One region of the Thioalkalivibrio thiocyanodenitrificans ARhD 1 genome, then DNA from elsewhere that is predicted to be linked to it. Evidence: predicted binding sites of a transcription regulator. Region 1 holds the regulator's gene; the other holds the start of a gene.

Region 1 (7,377 bases):
GCAGTGGCGAGTGGCAAGTCTCAAGTGGCAAGGTTCCCTCCCCAACCCCTCTCCCTCAGGGGAAGGGTCGGGGTGAAGGTGCTTTTCCTTGTCACTTGAGACTTGCCACTTGTTACTTGCCACAACCGGACTCGACATCTTCCATGAAATTGCATCCCGACCAGACCCGTGAACTTGCTCTTGCGGTGCTCGATACCGAGGCCCGGTCCATCCTGGACCTGAAGGCCAGGATCGATGACCGGTTCATCCGTGCCTGCGAGTATCTGCTGGCCTGCACCGGGCGAATCGTGGTGACGGGCATGGGCAAGTCCGGTCACATCGGCAGCAAGATCGCCGCGACGCTGGCCAGCACCGGCTCGCCCGCATTTTTCGTGCACCCGGGCGAGGCCAGCCACGGGGACCTCGGCATGATTACCTCGGGCGACGCGGTGCTTGCCCTGTCCAACTCCGGCGAGACGGATGAACTGCTCACCATCCTGCCCATTATCCGGCGCCTCGGCGTACCCCTGATCGCCATGACCGGGAACACGGAATCGAGTCTCGCCCGGGAAGCGACGGTACACCTGGACATCAGCGTGGCCAGGGAGGCCTGCCCCCTTGGGCTCGCCCCCACCTCCAGCACCACCGCAACCCTGGCGCTGGGTGATGCGCTTGCGGTCGCGCTCCTGGAGGCACGGGGATTCACGGCTGACGATTTCGCCCGCTCCCATCCGGGCGGGCGGCTGGGCCGTCGCCTGCTGCTCCACGTGGCCGACATCATGCACACGGGAGACCGCATACCCCGCGTGCATGCCGAGGCTCCGTTGCGCGAGGCGCTGCTGGAGATCACCCGCCAGGGGCTGGGCATGACCGTGGTGGTGGATCGCAATGAGCATGTGATCGGCGTCTATACCGACGGGGACCTGCGCCGCACCCTGGACCGGGGCATCGATCTGTTCGCCACATCCATCGGCGACGTGATGACCCGCACCTTCAAGCGGGCGAACCCCGGCATGCTCGCGGTGGAAGCCCTGAAAATCATGGAAGACCACAAGATCAGCGCCCTGCCGGTGACTGACGAGAACGACACCCTGGTGGGCGCATTGAACATGCATGACCTGCTGAGGGCGGGCGTTGTATGAGTGGCAAGTCTCAAGTGGCAAGTGGCAAGTGGCAAGGGCCCCATCCCACAGGCGGAAGTTTGGGGTAAGCGTGTTCCTCCTTGCCATTTGAGACCTGCCATTGCCTTTCAACCGCTTTCATCAGCCTGATTTCCAATGACCGAAGATCCCACCCAACTCGCCAAGGATATCCGCCTCGTCCTGTTCGACGTCGACGGCGTGCTCACCGACGGCAGCCTGTTTCTTGGCGACGGGGGCGAGCAGTACAAGGCATTCAACTCCAGGGACGGGCATGGCATGCGCATGCTGGTGGACAGCGGGGTGAAGGTGGGCATTCTCACCGGGCGCACCTCGGACGTGGTGACCCACCGCATGCGCGATCTGGGCATCGACCTGGTGGTGCAGGGGCGGCGCGACAAGCTCGACGCCCTGGGCGGCCTGCTGCAGCAGGCGGGGGCGAGCGAGGAGACCACCGCCTTCGTGGGTGACGACATCGTCGACCTGCCGGTCATGCGCCGGGTGCGGCTGGCCATCGCCGTGGCCGATGCCCACCCCCTGGTACGACAGCATGCCCAGTGGGTGACGGCCCTGCCCGGCGGGAGAGGGGCGGCCCGGGAGGTGTGCGAGTTCATCATGCAGGCCCAGGGCAGCCTGGAGCGCATGCTGGCGCCCTACCTGAAATGAGCCTGCAGCGCATCACACTGGTGCTGGTGATCACCACCGTCGCGGCCGTCGGGTTCTGGCTGGGCCGGGATGCCGAGGAACGACTCGAGCTGTTCCTGGCACCATCCGCGCATACGCCGGAACTGTTCATGGAGCATTTCACCACCCTGGTCACGGGTTCCGACGGAGCACCGCGCTACCGGCTCTCCGGCGAGCGCATGGAGCAGTATCAGCTCGACGGCAGCAGCCTGGTGGACACGCCGGTGATGGTGATACACCGAGAGGACGGGGCGGACTGGACCGTGAGTTCGGAACAGGGATGGATCTCCCCCCGGGGCGACGAGGTTCACCTGCTGGGGACGGTGCACATGACACGGCCCGCCATGGAACAGGATCCCGCCCTGGACATCCACACCCGGGATGTCACGGTCTGGCCGGGCCCCCGGCGCGCGGATACCGAGGCCCACGTGGCAATCCGAAGCGCGCTCTACCGGGTGGACGGCACGGGCATGCGCGCCGACCTGGAAACCAGTGAACTGGAGTTGCTCCATGAGGCCGATGGCACGTACTTCCCTTGACAGACTCCGTTCACCACGCTGGCCGGTCCTGTGCCTGGCCGTGATTCTGGCCGCCACGTTCATCCAGGCCGCGGCCGGCTCGGAACGCGACCTCCCTGTCCGAATCCAGTCCGACACCGCCAGGCTGGATGATCAGCGCGGCGTGAGTGTCTACCGGGGTAACGTGGTGGTCACCCAGGGCGAGCTGGTCATCCGCTCCGACGTCCTCACCGTGTACACCCCGGGGCGCGCGCTCACACGCATGGAAGCCGAGGGCGATCTCGTCACCCTGCGAACCCTCACCGAAGACGGCCGCGAGGTCCATGCCGAATCCCGGCACATGGATTACCTGGCCGAGGATCGTCAGGTGGTCCTGACAGGGCAGGCGCGCATCTGGCAGGCGGAAGACGAATTCAGGGGCGATCGCATCGTTTACGATCTTGACCGGGAGACCCTGGATGCCGCCGCGGGTGACGCAGGCCGGGTGGAGGTCATCATCACTCCACGGGAAGCTCAATGAGCCAGTTGGCGGCCTGGGACCTGGTCAAGCGTTACCGCCGGCGCACCCCGGTCGCCGGCGTATCGCTGCACGTGGACAGCGGTGAAGTGGTCGGACTGCTTGGGCCGAATGGTGCCGGCAAGACCACCTGCTTTTACATGATCGTCGGGCTGGTGCCCAGCGATGCCGGCCGGATTGTGCTCAACGACCGGGATCTCACCCCTTTCCCCATGCATGCGCGTGCGCGAATGGGCATCGGCTACCTGCCCCAGGAAGCCTCCGTGTTCCGCAAGCTCTCCGCCGCCGACAACATCCTCGCGGTGCTCGAGACACGGCGTGACCTGGACGCCGAGCAGCGCGGCGAACACCTGGAAGCACTGCTGGAGGAACTCCAGATCGCCCACATCCGGGAGAGTCTCGGCGTCAGTCTCTCCGGCGGCGAACGGCGCCGGGTGGAGATCGCCCGGGCACTCGCCACGGAACCGGCATTCATCCTGCTGGACGAGCCCTTCGCCGGCGTGGACCCGCTGTCGGTCGTGGAGATTCAGCGCATCATCACCCATCTCAAGGACCGGGGCATTGGCGTTCTCATCACCGATCACAATGTACGTGAAATCCTGGGCATCTGTGACCGGGCCTACATCATGAACGAAGGAAGGATCTTCGCCGAGGGGCCGCCCGAGGCCCTGCTCGCCAACGAGCAGGTGCGGAAAACCTACCTGGGAGAACATTTCAGACTGTGAAACTCGGTTTATTTCCGGGTATGAGGATGCGAAGTACATGCCAATTTCTGCCTGCGCTACCCTATAATGGGCTCATGAACGCATGCATGCCGCTGACAACCAGCAAACGACCGCGCACCGGAGCCCGTCCGGAGCAACACACCCTGCCCACATGCGCCCGGGCAGATACTGCCTGACAAGCGATGCTCAAACCTTCCGTCCAGCTGCGTCTAGGCCAGAGCCTGACCATGACGCCCCAGCTGCAACAGGCTATTCGCCTGCTGCAGCTCTCCACGCTGGAACTCCAGGCCCAGATCCAGGAAACCCTGGAGACCAACCCCATGCTGGAAAGCGTGGAGGGCGAAGCCGAAAGCACCGAGCCCGACCACACCTCCGGTGCATCGGACAGCGCCCCCAATGGCGAGGCGGCGCCGGAGTTGGAAGGCCTCCCCGGCCCTGATGAGCGTGGTGCCGGCGAGGACATCCCCGAAGACCTGCCGGTGGACAGCAACTGGGAGGACATCTACGACGTCGCGCCCCTCGGCGCGTCCGGTAATCGGCCCGAGTACGAGGGTCGCGACCTGTTCGAGAACCAGAGCGGCGCGGGCGAGTCGCTTCGCGAGCACCTCATGTGGCAGCTCAACCTGATGCACATGAGCGAGGAGGACCGCGCCATCGCCATGGCACTGGTGGATGCGATCAGCGAAGACGGCTACCTGACCGAGCCCATGGAGTCCATCCAGGCGAGCCTGTCCGGCGACATGGAGATGGATCTGCCCGTGGAGGAGATCGAGGCGGTCCTGCACCTGGTGCAGCAACTGGATCCGGTGGGCAGCGGCGCGCGTGACCTGTCGGAGTGCCTGCTGATCCAGCTCCGGCAACTGCCCGCGGACACCCGCTGGCTCAACGAGGCGAAGCTGCTGGTTCGCGACCACCTGGAAAGTCTGGGTTCCCGGGATTACCGTCAGCTCACCCGGGCCCTGCACGTCGGCGAGCACGAACTGCAACAGATCATCAGCCTGATCCGGGGCCTCAACCCCCGGCCCGGCACACTGATCAGCAACGACACACCCCAGTACGTGATCCCCGACGTGTTCGTGCGCAGGCACGAAGGGCGATGGCAGGTGGAGCTCAATCCGGATATCGCCCCACGTCTGAGGGTCAACCCGCTGTACGCAAGTTTCGTGCGCCGCGCGGATTCCAGCCAGGACAACGTCTACATGCGCAACCATCTCCAGGAGGCGCGCTGGTTCATCAAGAGCCTCCAGAGCCGCAACGAGACGCTGCTGCGGGTAGCCAGCGCCATCGTCGAACAGCAGCGCGGCTTCCTCGAGCATGGCGAGGAGGCCATGAAGCCGCTGGTGCTTCGCGATATCGCCGAACAGCTGGACATGCACGAATCCACCATCTCCCGGGTCACCACGCAGAAGTACATGCACACCCCCCGGGGAATCTTCGAGTTCAAGTACTTCTTCTCCAGCCATGTGGGTACCGCGGACGGCGGTGAATGCTCCGCGACCGCGATCCGCGCCATGATCCGGAAGCTGATCTCCGAGGAGCCTTGCGGCAAACCCATGAGCGACAGCAAGATTGCCGCAATACTGGTGGAACGCGGCATTCACGTGGCCCGCCGGACAGTTGCCAAGTACCGGGAAGGCATGGCCATCCCGCCGTCCAACGAGCGCAAGCGCCTCGTTTGACCCAAATCCACCCTCTCTACATAGAAACTATCCAAGGAGCCCCCTATGCAGATCGACCTGACCGGACATCATGTAGACCTTACCCAGGCACTGCGCGATTATGTTCACGAGAAATTCGAGCGCCTGGAGCGTCACTTCGACAATGTCATCGATGTGCACGTGATCCTCACGGTGGAGAAGCTTCAGCACAAGGCCGAGGCCACCATGCTGGTAACCGGAAACAACCTGTTTGCCGACGCCACGCATCAGGACATGTACGCAGCCATCGACGCACTCGTGGACAAGCTGGATCGCCAGGTGGTCAAGCACAAGGAGAAACTGAAGGATCATCACCGCGCGGAAGGATCACACCGCAACCACGGGGAATAAGGTCCATCCATGAACATCAGTGATCTGTTGGCCCCCGACCGGGTCGTATGCAGCAACGAGGTCAGCAGCAAGAAGCGGGCGATCGAGATGCTGAGTGAACTGCTGGCATCCAGCAGTCCGGAACTCGCCGTCGGGGAGATTTTCGACAGCCTCCTGTCCCGTGAACGTCTCGGCAGCACCGGACTCGGCCGCGGCGTGGCGATCCCCCACGGCCGCGTCTCGGGCATCGACAACGCGGTCGCCGCCATGCTCAAACTTGACCGGGGCGTGGACTACGACGCCCCGGACAAGGAGCCGGTGGACATTCTGTTCGCCCTGCTGGTGCCCCGGGAGTCCACCGATGAGCATCTGCAGATCCTTGCCACGCTGGCACACATGTTCGCCGACTCGACGACCCTCGCCCACCTGCGCGACGCCGAGGACAGCGATGCCCTGCTCTCCCAGGTGAGTCGCTGGAAGGGCGGCGGGGAAAGCGAATAGCCATGAGCGAGTCGCTCACCGTTCGTTCCCTGGTGGACGCCATGGACGAACGACTGGGCCTGCAATGGGTTGCCGGTCTGAAGGGCAGCGAACGCAGGCTGGCACGGCACACCCAGATGGAGGGGCCGATCTCGCTGGTGGGCCATCTCAACCTGATCCATCCCAATCAGGTCCAGGTCCTGGGCAAGGACGAGGTGGCCTACCTGTCGGGCCTTCGCAGGAACTCACAACGCGATGTGCTCGAACAGCTCACCAGTGGTCAGTCCGTGCTGCTGATCATCGCCGACGGGCAGGAGCCCCCGGCAGCCCTTCGGGAACAGGCCGAGGACTGCAACCTTCCTTTGTTATGCACACCGCTTCCCAGCTATGAACTCATCAATATCCTGCGTTACTTCTTCAGCAACAAGCTGGCGGAAACCATCACGCTGCACGGTGTGTTCATGGAGGTCATGGGCATCGGCGCGCTCATTACCGGCAACAGCAGCGTCGGCAAGAGCGAACTGGCCCTGGAGCTCATCAGTCGCGGACACCGGCTGATCGCCGACGATGCCCCGGAATTTGCGCGCATCACCCCGGACACCCTGCGCGGAACCTGTCCGCCGGTGCTCCAGGATTTCCTTGAGGTGCGTGGCCTCGGGGTCCTCAACATCCGTTCCATGTATGGCGACAGCGCCATCAAGGACAGCAAATATCTGCGCCTGATCGTTCGGTTGTTCGACCTGGGCCACCCGGAAGAACCGGAAGGTGACCGCCTGCACGGGGGCCGGCAGACACGGGTCATCCTCGGTCTGGAGATACCGGTAATCAATCTGCCGGTCGCACCGGGCCGCAACCTGGCCGTGATGGTGGAGGCCGCCGTTAGAAATCACCTGCTGCGCCTGAAGGGCTATTATGCAGGTGAGGATCTGGCCGCCCGTCAGCGTCGCGCCATGCAGGAGGATGGCTCGTGAAACTGATCATCGTCAGCGGACTGTCCGGCTCCGGCAAGACCGTGGCCCTGCATGCCCTGGAGGATGCCGGCTATTATTGCGTGGACAACCTCCACCTGGGCCTGCTCACCGCCTTCGTACGCCAGCTCATGACGCCGAAGCTGCAGCTCTACGAAACCGCCGCGGTGGGCATTGACGCGCGCAGCGGCATCGAGGAACTGGACCACTTTGGAGAGATCATCGACGAGATCCGCAACCTGGGTGTTGATCTGCAGATCATCTTCCTGCGGGCGGATGAAGAGATCCTGCTGCGCCGCTTCAGCGAGACCCGCCGCAAGCACCCCCTGGCCCGGCGCGG
Region 2 (7,377 bases), 610 kb from region 1:
GGCGGATACGCGAACACGTGGTGCAGCACCATGCCCGCGCGCACGGTACGTCCAAGTACGGCATTTCCCGCACCTTCCGCGTGATCCTTGACCTGCTGTCGGTCTATTTCTTCATGCGCTTCAAGGCGCGGCCCGGCCATTTCTTCGGTTCCATCGGCCTGGTGTTCGGCGCCATCGGTTCCGTGATCCTGGGTTACCTGTTCGTGATCAAGGTCTTCATGGGCTCGGACATCGGTACCCGTCCGTTGCTGTTTGTGGGCGTGATGTGCATGCTGGTCTCGGTGCAGCTGATTACCACCGGGGTACTGAGCGAGCTGATGACGCGCACCTATTTCGAATCGGGGCAGCAGCGCTCCTACGTGGTGCGCCCGGGCGACCCGGGGGAAGGCGACGAGGCGCAGTGGTATCGGCGCGACGCCTGAGGCGTTGCGGCCCTGCCGAAGCGCCACCCCACCGCGACAGGCGGGATCAGGGCGGACCGGGGGACGCATGCGCCGGCGGCGTATACCGGTGATGGATGTAAAAAAGCAGACACCGGAGTGTCTGCTTTCGTCGTCAAGGGAAGACCCGACTTCCGCTAGCGCGGCGTGTCGCGCCCGTAGTTCTCGGTCAGGTAATCCACGATCTGCTCGCGTTGCTCGTCTGTGAGCCAGGTCATGCCGTAGTCCTCCATGTCGTCGAGAACCCATTCCCAGTCATGGCGGGCCAGGCGCTGGGTCATGGGCAGCTCGATGGAGTGACAGGCCGCGCAGTGCACTTCGAAAAGCTGTTTCGGGGTCATCTCGTCCGCCCGGGCGTCGGTCGTCAGGGCGCCCTGCGAAACGGGAAGGCCCACCAGCCATGCGGTCAGCAGCGCGGGGGCGGTCAGCCACAGGGAGAGACGGTGTCGCTTGAACATCTTGTTCCTTCCTCGTCGGGATTGTTGTCGTTGACAGAGAAAGCGGCGGCCCGATGACCGGACCGCCGCTTCTCGTGCCTGAGGTTTTTCTGCCTTCAGGCCTGGATCACCACCGGCACGCGGTGCACCTTGTGGCCGAGATAACCCCGGGGATTCCAGCCCTCGATGATGGGCTGGGTGTTGCCTTCGTCGTCCACGGCCCGGGCCCAGATCTCGTAGTAGCCCTTTCCGTCGAACTTCAGGTCGGTCTCCCACTGCTGCCAGGAATATTTGTTGTGGGGGCTGCCGAGCTTGGCCTTATTCCAGTTCAGGCCGAAGTCGGTGGACACCCACATCTCCTTGACATCGTTCTCGCCGGCCCAGGCGTGGCCGGTGACCTTGATGGTCTCACCGACCTTGAACTCGCTGTCCTCGGCAGGCCCCGTGATCAGTGACTTAACCACCCAGGAAGTGGCCACCACCATATCCTCCTCGGGCGGGCGATCCCCGGGGCGCACGGGATATCTGGGCATGCGATAGGAGTAACCGGTCATACCACGACCGTCATGCTCGCGATCCCGAACCACGACTTTGTTGAGCCACTTATGGGAGCAGCTGCCCACCCAGCCTGGTACCACCAGACGGACGGGATAGCCGTGAGCAGCGGGGATGTCGTGACCGTTCATCTGGAAGGCAACCAGGGTGTGCGGCTCCATCGCCTTCTCGATGGGGATGCCCCTGGAGAAACGGGGGCGGTCGCCCAGGATCGGCTCTTCACCATAGTGAGCGGTGTACACGGCGGTGTCCTTGAGTCCAGCGGCCTTCAGTAATTCGGCCAGGGGTACACCGGTCCACTCGGCATTACCGATGGCGCCATACTTCCACTGGTTGCCCCGAGGAGAGGGATCGAAACGGGCACGACCGTTGCCGCCGCACTCGATGGGTACGCGATAAGAGACCGTGCGCATGCCCTTCAGGTCGTCCAGGCTGAAGGAGACCGTGTTGTGTACCTCCCCCTCGATCTCCAGCTTCCAGCCCTGGGGGTCCTTGCGCATGGCCCGATCGGAGATCATGTCGTTGTTGCGAATGAAGTGGCGCTTGGCGGGGGTGACCGCGTCGGCCAGCAGGTGCGGCGGGGTCTCCGCGTTCATGGGACGTTCGTTGTAGACGATCAGGCCTTCCTTGCCGGCGTCGGCAATCATGTGCCTGGCCTGCTCGTCGGTGATATCGGCCCCCGTGTTCGCCCAGGCGGCGGGGATCATGCCGCGGCCGAACAGACCCTGCAGGGCCGCCTCGGTGCCGGCGCCGAAGCCGAGCAGGGCAAGGGCGGCGCCCCCCTTGCCCACCTGGCCGAAGAACTGGCGACGGGACGATACCTCGTCGAAGATTTCCAGGTCCTGAGGGCTCGCGCCATGATCGCGGGTATAGCCCCGCAGCCATTCCCAGGTGCCGTTATCCGTTTTTTTCATGTTCCTACCCCTCCAGCATCGTTATCGATGTGTCACGCGAAAGGTGAATCGGGCGCCGGCAACGGTCGCCCGGATGTTCGCGTCTCAGGTGCTCAAGCACAACGTGGCAGGCCGAAGAACTTAGACAGATTCTAAATTCCCGACCCTATCCTCATAGTCCTTCCTTGGACCCTGTCAAGGAAGATGCGGGGTTGGCGGGGTTTATTCCCCGGGCGGAGGCTTTCCCTGTGATCCCCTGGCGCGCGCGGCCCAGAGCGCCTGCTCCAGGGCGACAACGCGGGCCTCCAGTTCCTGCAGCCGCTCCCGGCTGCGGGCCAGGAGTTTCGCCTGCACCTCGTACTCCTCCCGCGTGACCAGATCCATGCGCTGCAGGGCACCGGCGAGCCCCGCCTTGAGGTTCTTCTCCACGTCCTCCTGAACGTGACGGACCGACGCCGGCATCATCTCCGCCAGGCGCCGGACCAGGTCATCGAGGGGCTGGGTTGTGGTGGGCATGGGGATCCTCCCTGGCTGCGGTTCGACGGGGTGTCTTGGGTTCGATTCATTGTGCCCCCGACCCGGTGCCCCAGACCAGCCGGTCGCGCGCACGGATATGGTGCAAATCCGTGCGCAGGGCGCTCTCCATTGGTGCGCCATCCGTCCGGTCTCTGCCGGCTTCCCCATAACCATTTGTATGCAAAGCGAAAAAAGTTGTGGCACACGCTGTGCATCAGTGAAGCCGGCAACGTCTGATTGCATACCGAGAATCCCGAATCCAGGAGAGCAACACGATGAACAACCGCATCAAGAAGACCCTGCTGGCCTCCGCCCTTTCCGGCGCGCTGATGGTGGGAGGGCTCACCGGCGGCACCGCCATGGCCGAGGTGAGCGCGAACATCGGCCTCACCAGCAACTACCTCTTCCGTGGCGTCAGCGAATCCGACGATGACGCTGCCATCTCCGGCGGGCTCGACTACGAGCACGAATCCGGATTCTACGTCGGCACCTGGATGTCGAGTCTCGGCGGCGGCGGCGACTACGAACTCGACCTCTACCTGGGCTTCTCCGGCGAGGCGGGCGACATCGGCTACGACGTGGGCTACATCGCCTACACCTATCCGCGCAGCGATGATGCCGACTTCGGCGAGCTCTACGGCGAGTTGAGCTTCATGAACTTCTACGGAAGCCTCGCCTACGTGACCAACGCCGATGACGGCGATTTCGAGGGCACGATCTCCTATGAGCTTGGCGCCGAGTTCGATGTGGCCAGCGACATGACCGCCGGCGCCCGCATCGGCCACGTGGCTTTCGACGACAGCGCCGCCGAGGACTACACCTGGTACGGCATCTTTCTGACCAAGAGCGATTTCGAGATCGGTATCGTCCGGAACGACCTCACGGATGACGATGATCTGCGCGCCTACGTCTCCTACACCATGTCGTTCTGAAGCAGCGGGAAACACCATTTCATGGGGGCGGTCCCCGCCTGAGCGGGCCCGCTTCCCGGGAGAGGACTCACATGAAACTAGTCACTGCAATCATCAAGCCGTTCAAGCTCGACGATGTGCGCGAAGCCCTCTCGGAGATCGGGGTGCAGGGCATCACGGTCACGGAGGTCAAGGGCTTCGGCCGGCAGAAAGGGCATACGGAACTCTATCGGGGCGCCGAGTACGTGGTGGATTTTCTGCCCAAGGTGAAGCTCGAGGTGGCCGTGGACGACGCCATGGCGGATCAGGTCATCGAGGCCATCACCAAGGCCGCCAACACCGGCAAGATCGGCGACGGCAAGATCTTCGTGTTTCCGCTGGAACAGGCGATCCGCATCCGTACCGGCGAGAGCGGCACCGACGCCCTCTAAATCACAAAGCTGACAAGCGTTAGCGGAGGACACACAAGTGGAAAGTCAAGTCATTGAAGTTGCCTACGCGCTCGATACCTTCTATTTCCTGGTATCCGGCGCGCTGGTCATGTGGATGGCCGCGGGTTTCTCCATGCTGGAGGCCGGTCTTGTCCGCAGCAAGAGCACGGTCGAGATTCTCACCAAGAACGTCGCGCTCTACTCGCTCGCCTGCATCATGTACATGTTCATCGGCTACAACATCATGTACGGCGACGGCCTGAACTCTGTCATTCCGGGACTCAGTTTCTTCATCGGCGGCGACAACACCGTCGAGGAAGTACTCGCCAGCGACGGCGAGATCTACTACTCCGGCATGTCCGATTTCTTCTTCCAGGTGGTGTTCGTGGCCACTGCCATGTCCATCGTCTCCGGTGCCGTGGCCGAGCGCATGAAGCTTTGGGCCTTCCTGGCCTTCGCGGTGTTCATGACCGGCGTCATCTATCCCTTCCAGGGCTACTGGAGCTGGGGCGAAGGCTGGCTGGACCAGATCGGTTACCTGGATTACGCCGGTTCCGGCATCGTGCACATGACCGGTGCCGTGGCGGCCCTTGCCGGTGTGTTGCTGCTCGGGGCGCGCAAGGGCAAGTACGGTCCCAGGGGTGAGGTCAATGCCATTCCCGGCTCAAACCTGCCGCTGGCGACGCTCGGTACCTTCATCCTGTGGATGGGCTGGTTCGGGTTCAACGGCGGATCCGAGTTGAAGGTCTCCGACATCGAGTCCGCCAACGCCGTGGCCCAGGTGTTCACCAACACCAACCTGGCCGCTACCGGCGGTGTGCTCGCCGCGCTGATCATCACCCGCCTCGTCTACGGCAAGACCGACCTCACCATGGGGCTCAACGGCGCCCTCGCGGGTCTGGTGTCCATTACCGCCGAACCGCTGATGCCTTCGCCGCTGCTGGCGGTGATCATCGGCGCCATCGGCGGTGCCATCGTGGTGTTCTCCATCATCGGTCTGGACAAGCTGCGGATCGACGACCCGGTGGGTGCCATCTCCGTGCACGGCACGGCCGGTATCTGGGGTGTGTTTGCGGTGCTGCTGTCCAACCCGGATGCCACCTTCATCAATCAGCTGATCGGCATCGTGGCGATCTTCGTGTTCGTGTTCGTGGCGAGCCTCATCGTCTGGGCGATCCTCAAGGCCCTGATGGGCATCCGGATCAGCGAGGACGAGGAATACCAGGGTGTGGACCAGTCCGAGTGCGGACTGGAGGCCTACCCGGAGTTCACCGTCAAATAGGGTTTACCGGGCCCGTTCGCGGGCCGCCAGCACCTCTCACACAAGGTGTGGTCTGTTGCGGGCGCTTCGGCGCCCGCTTTTTTGGAGTGAGGCACAGGATGGTTCAAGTGCCTCGATGGGACGCTGGACCGAAGGCGGTTGATGTCTGCTCACATGCCCATGGTGGCGTATCGAAGCGGTGTGATCGGGACACAAGGCCGGTGAGTCAGTGACCGGGTCGGAGGAACAGCCGGTCCTCCGCGTCCAGGCTGAAGAGCGGCATGTCGCGATGACGCTCCCGGTTGATCAGGTCCAACAGCCAGCGGGCGTCGTCCGTGTCGGCCCGGTGCAGCGTGAAGCGGGCCATGCGAAGCGGCGTCATCCAGAGGTCCAGGAGTGTTCCCGTGGACGGCGCAAGGCGCAGGAAGTACATGAGTGTCAGATCCGGTCGGAATTCCTCGTAGCCGCGGATGCCCTCGTAGTCGTTGATGAAGTCACCGCAGCCGTAGAGGATCGGCCGGCCCCGGTAGAGCTCCATGCCCCGCGGATGGTGGGAGGAGTGCCCGTGGACGAGGTCGGCGCCGGCGTCCACCAGGCGGTGCGCAAAGGCGCGGTGCCCCGCCGGAATCCGGTATCCCCAGTTGCCGCCCCAGTGGATGGAGACCACGGCGAGGTCACCGGGCCGCTTCTCCGACTCGATTCTTTCGGCCAGGGGTTCCGCGCCGCGCCCCGATGCCTTGCGCGCCAGCCACACGCCGGGCCGGCCGGTATCCGCCCTCCAGTCGGCCGGGATGCCGCTGTCCGAGAGACCGATGCTCCAGATGAGCACCCGCACGCCCGGAGCAGCTTTCAGGCACGCCGGTCGTGCCGCCGCCGGTCCGTCCTCCCCGGCACCGCAACGGGCGATCCCCAGTTCGTCCAGCACCCGGCAGGTCTCCCGGAGGCCTTCCCGGCCCCAATCGAGCACGTGATTGTTGGCCAGGGCGCAGCAGTTGATACGTGCCGCCTGCAGGCAGGGGGCGTTATCCGGATGCATGCGGTAGTGGATGCCCTTCCCGGGCCAGGGCGCGTCATGGCGGGTGATGCCGGTTTCCAGGTTGATGAGCCGCACCGCCGGATCGAAGCGCGCCAGTTCGTCCAGGGCGGCCCCCCAGATGCCGGCGAAGCCCAGGGGCCGGGCAAATGCGCCGCTGGCGGCTTCCGCCAGGGCCACATAGTCCCGGGCGTCCCGTACAAAGGATTCGTAGAGTTCGGGGCTGCCCGGGTGAGGCAATGCCTGATCGATGCCCCGCCCGGTCATGACGTCTCCGCAGACGAACAGGGTCACGGCGTCGTCCGGCATGTCGGACCTGCGGGCCCGAACCGCGTGCTCCATGGCAGATCTCCCGGCAGCGTGGATTCCATTTCAGTGTAGGCGGTGACACGCTTTCGGGAATTGGGAATCAGGAGGGGGTGGCGTGAAGGATGCGGAATGTGTCGCTTTTCTGCAGTGGGCGCTGCCCCGGCTGAAGCTGCGCTGGCCGGGTTTCCGGCGGGTGCGTAAACAGGCGTGCAAGCGCATACAGCGGCGCATGACTGCCCTGTCCTGTCCGGACGTGGCAGCCTATCGGTTGTATCTGGACGAACATCCCGGGGAGTGGGCCAGTCTGGACGCGTTCTGCCGTATCACCGTCACCCGGTTCTACCGCGACAGGCGGGTCTTCCAGACGCTCATGGACGATGTTCTGCCGGAACTGGCCCGGGCGGCGCTGGCGCGTTCCGACCGGACGCTTCGGGTCTGGTGTGCCGGATGCGGCTCCGGTGAGGAACCGTACACGCTGGCCATCGGATGGCAGCTCCAGCTCGCCCGACGATTCCCGGGCCTCGTCCTTGATATCCTCGCCACGGATGCCGATGACGACCTGCTGTCGCGGGCATCGGAAGGCTGTTATGC

The links. Region 1 encodes sigma-54, which starts transcription at its own class of promoters, with help from an activator protein. Its sites were predicted from a motif close to TGGCANGNTNCNTGCTT; they were not measured.
Region 2: a site for sigma-54 is predicted at 3,040-3,056, ahead of THITHI_RS0110275 (TorF family putative porin). Genes of this name have one in related genera too.

The regions. Positions count from the first base shown of each region.
Region 1 covers NZ_KB900536.1:1,563,518-1,570,894, forward strand. Annotated here, with positions in the region: gene THITHI_RS0107305 (KpsF/GutQ family sugar-phosphate isomerase) at 144-1,121, shown strand; gene THITHI_RS0107310 (KdsC family phosphatase) at 1,257-1,784, shown strand; gene lptC (LPS export ABC transporter periplasmic protein LptC) at 1,781-2,341, shown strand; gene lptA (lipopolysaccharide transport periplasmic protein LptA) at 2,322-2,840, shown strand; gene lptB (LPS export ABC transporter ATP-binding protein) at 2,837-3,562, shown strand; gene THITHI_RS0107330 (RNA polymerase factor sigma-54) at 3,745-5,241, shown strand; gene hpf (ribosome hibernation-promoting factor, HPF/YfiA family) at 5,287-5,610, shown strand; gene THITHI_RS0107340 (PTS sugar transporter subunit IIA) at 5,620-6,090, shown strand; gene hprK (HPr(Ser) kinase/phosphatase) at 6,093-7,040, shown strand; gene rapZ (RNase adapter RapZ) at 7,037-7,377, shown strand, end outside.
Region 2 covers NZ_KB900536.1:2,177,359-2,184,735, reverse strand. Annotated here, with positions in the region: gene THITHI_RS0110295 (glycosyltransferase family 2 protein) at 1-422, shown strand, start outside; gene THITHI_RS0110290 (c-type cytochrome) at 578-898, opposite strand; gene THITHI_RS0110285 (sulfite oxidase) at 994-2,346, opposite strand; gene THITHI_RS0110280 (accessory factor UbiK family protein) at 2,548-2,841, opposite strand; gene THITHI_RS0110275 (TorF family putative porin) at 3,117-3,773, shown strand; gene glnK (P-II family nitrogen regulator) at 3,845-4,183, shown strand; gene THITHI_RS0110265 (ammonium transporter) at 4,221-5,465, shown strand; gene THITHI_RS0110260 (CapA family protein) at 5,671-6,819, opposite strand; gene THITHI_RS0110255 (CheR family methyltransferase) at 6,902-7,377, shown strand, end outside.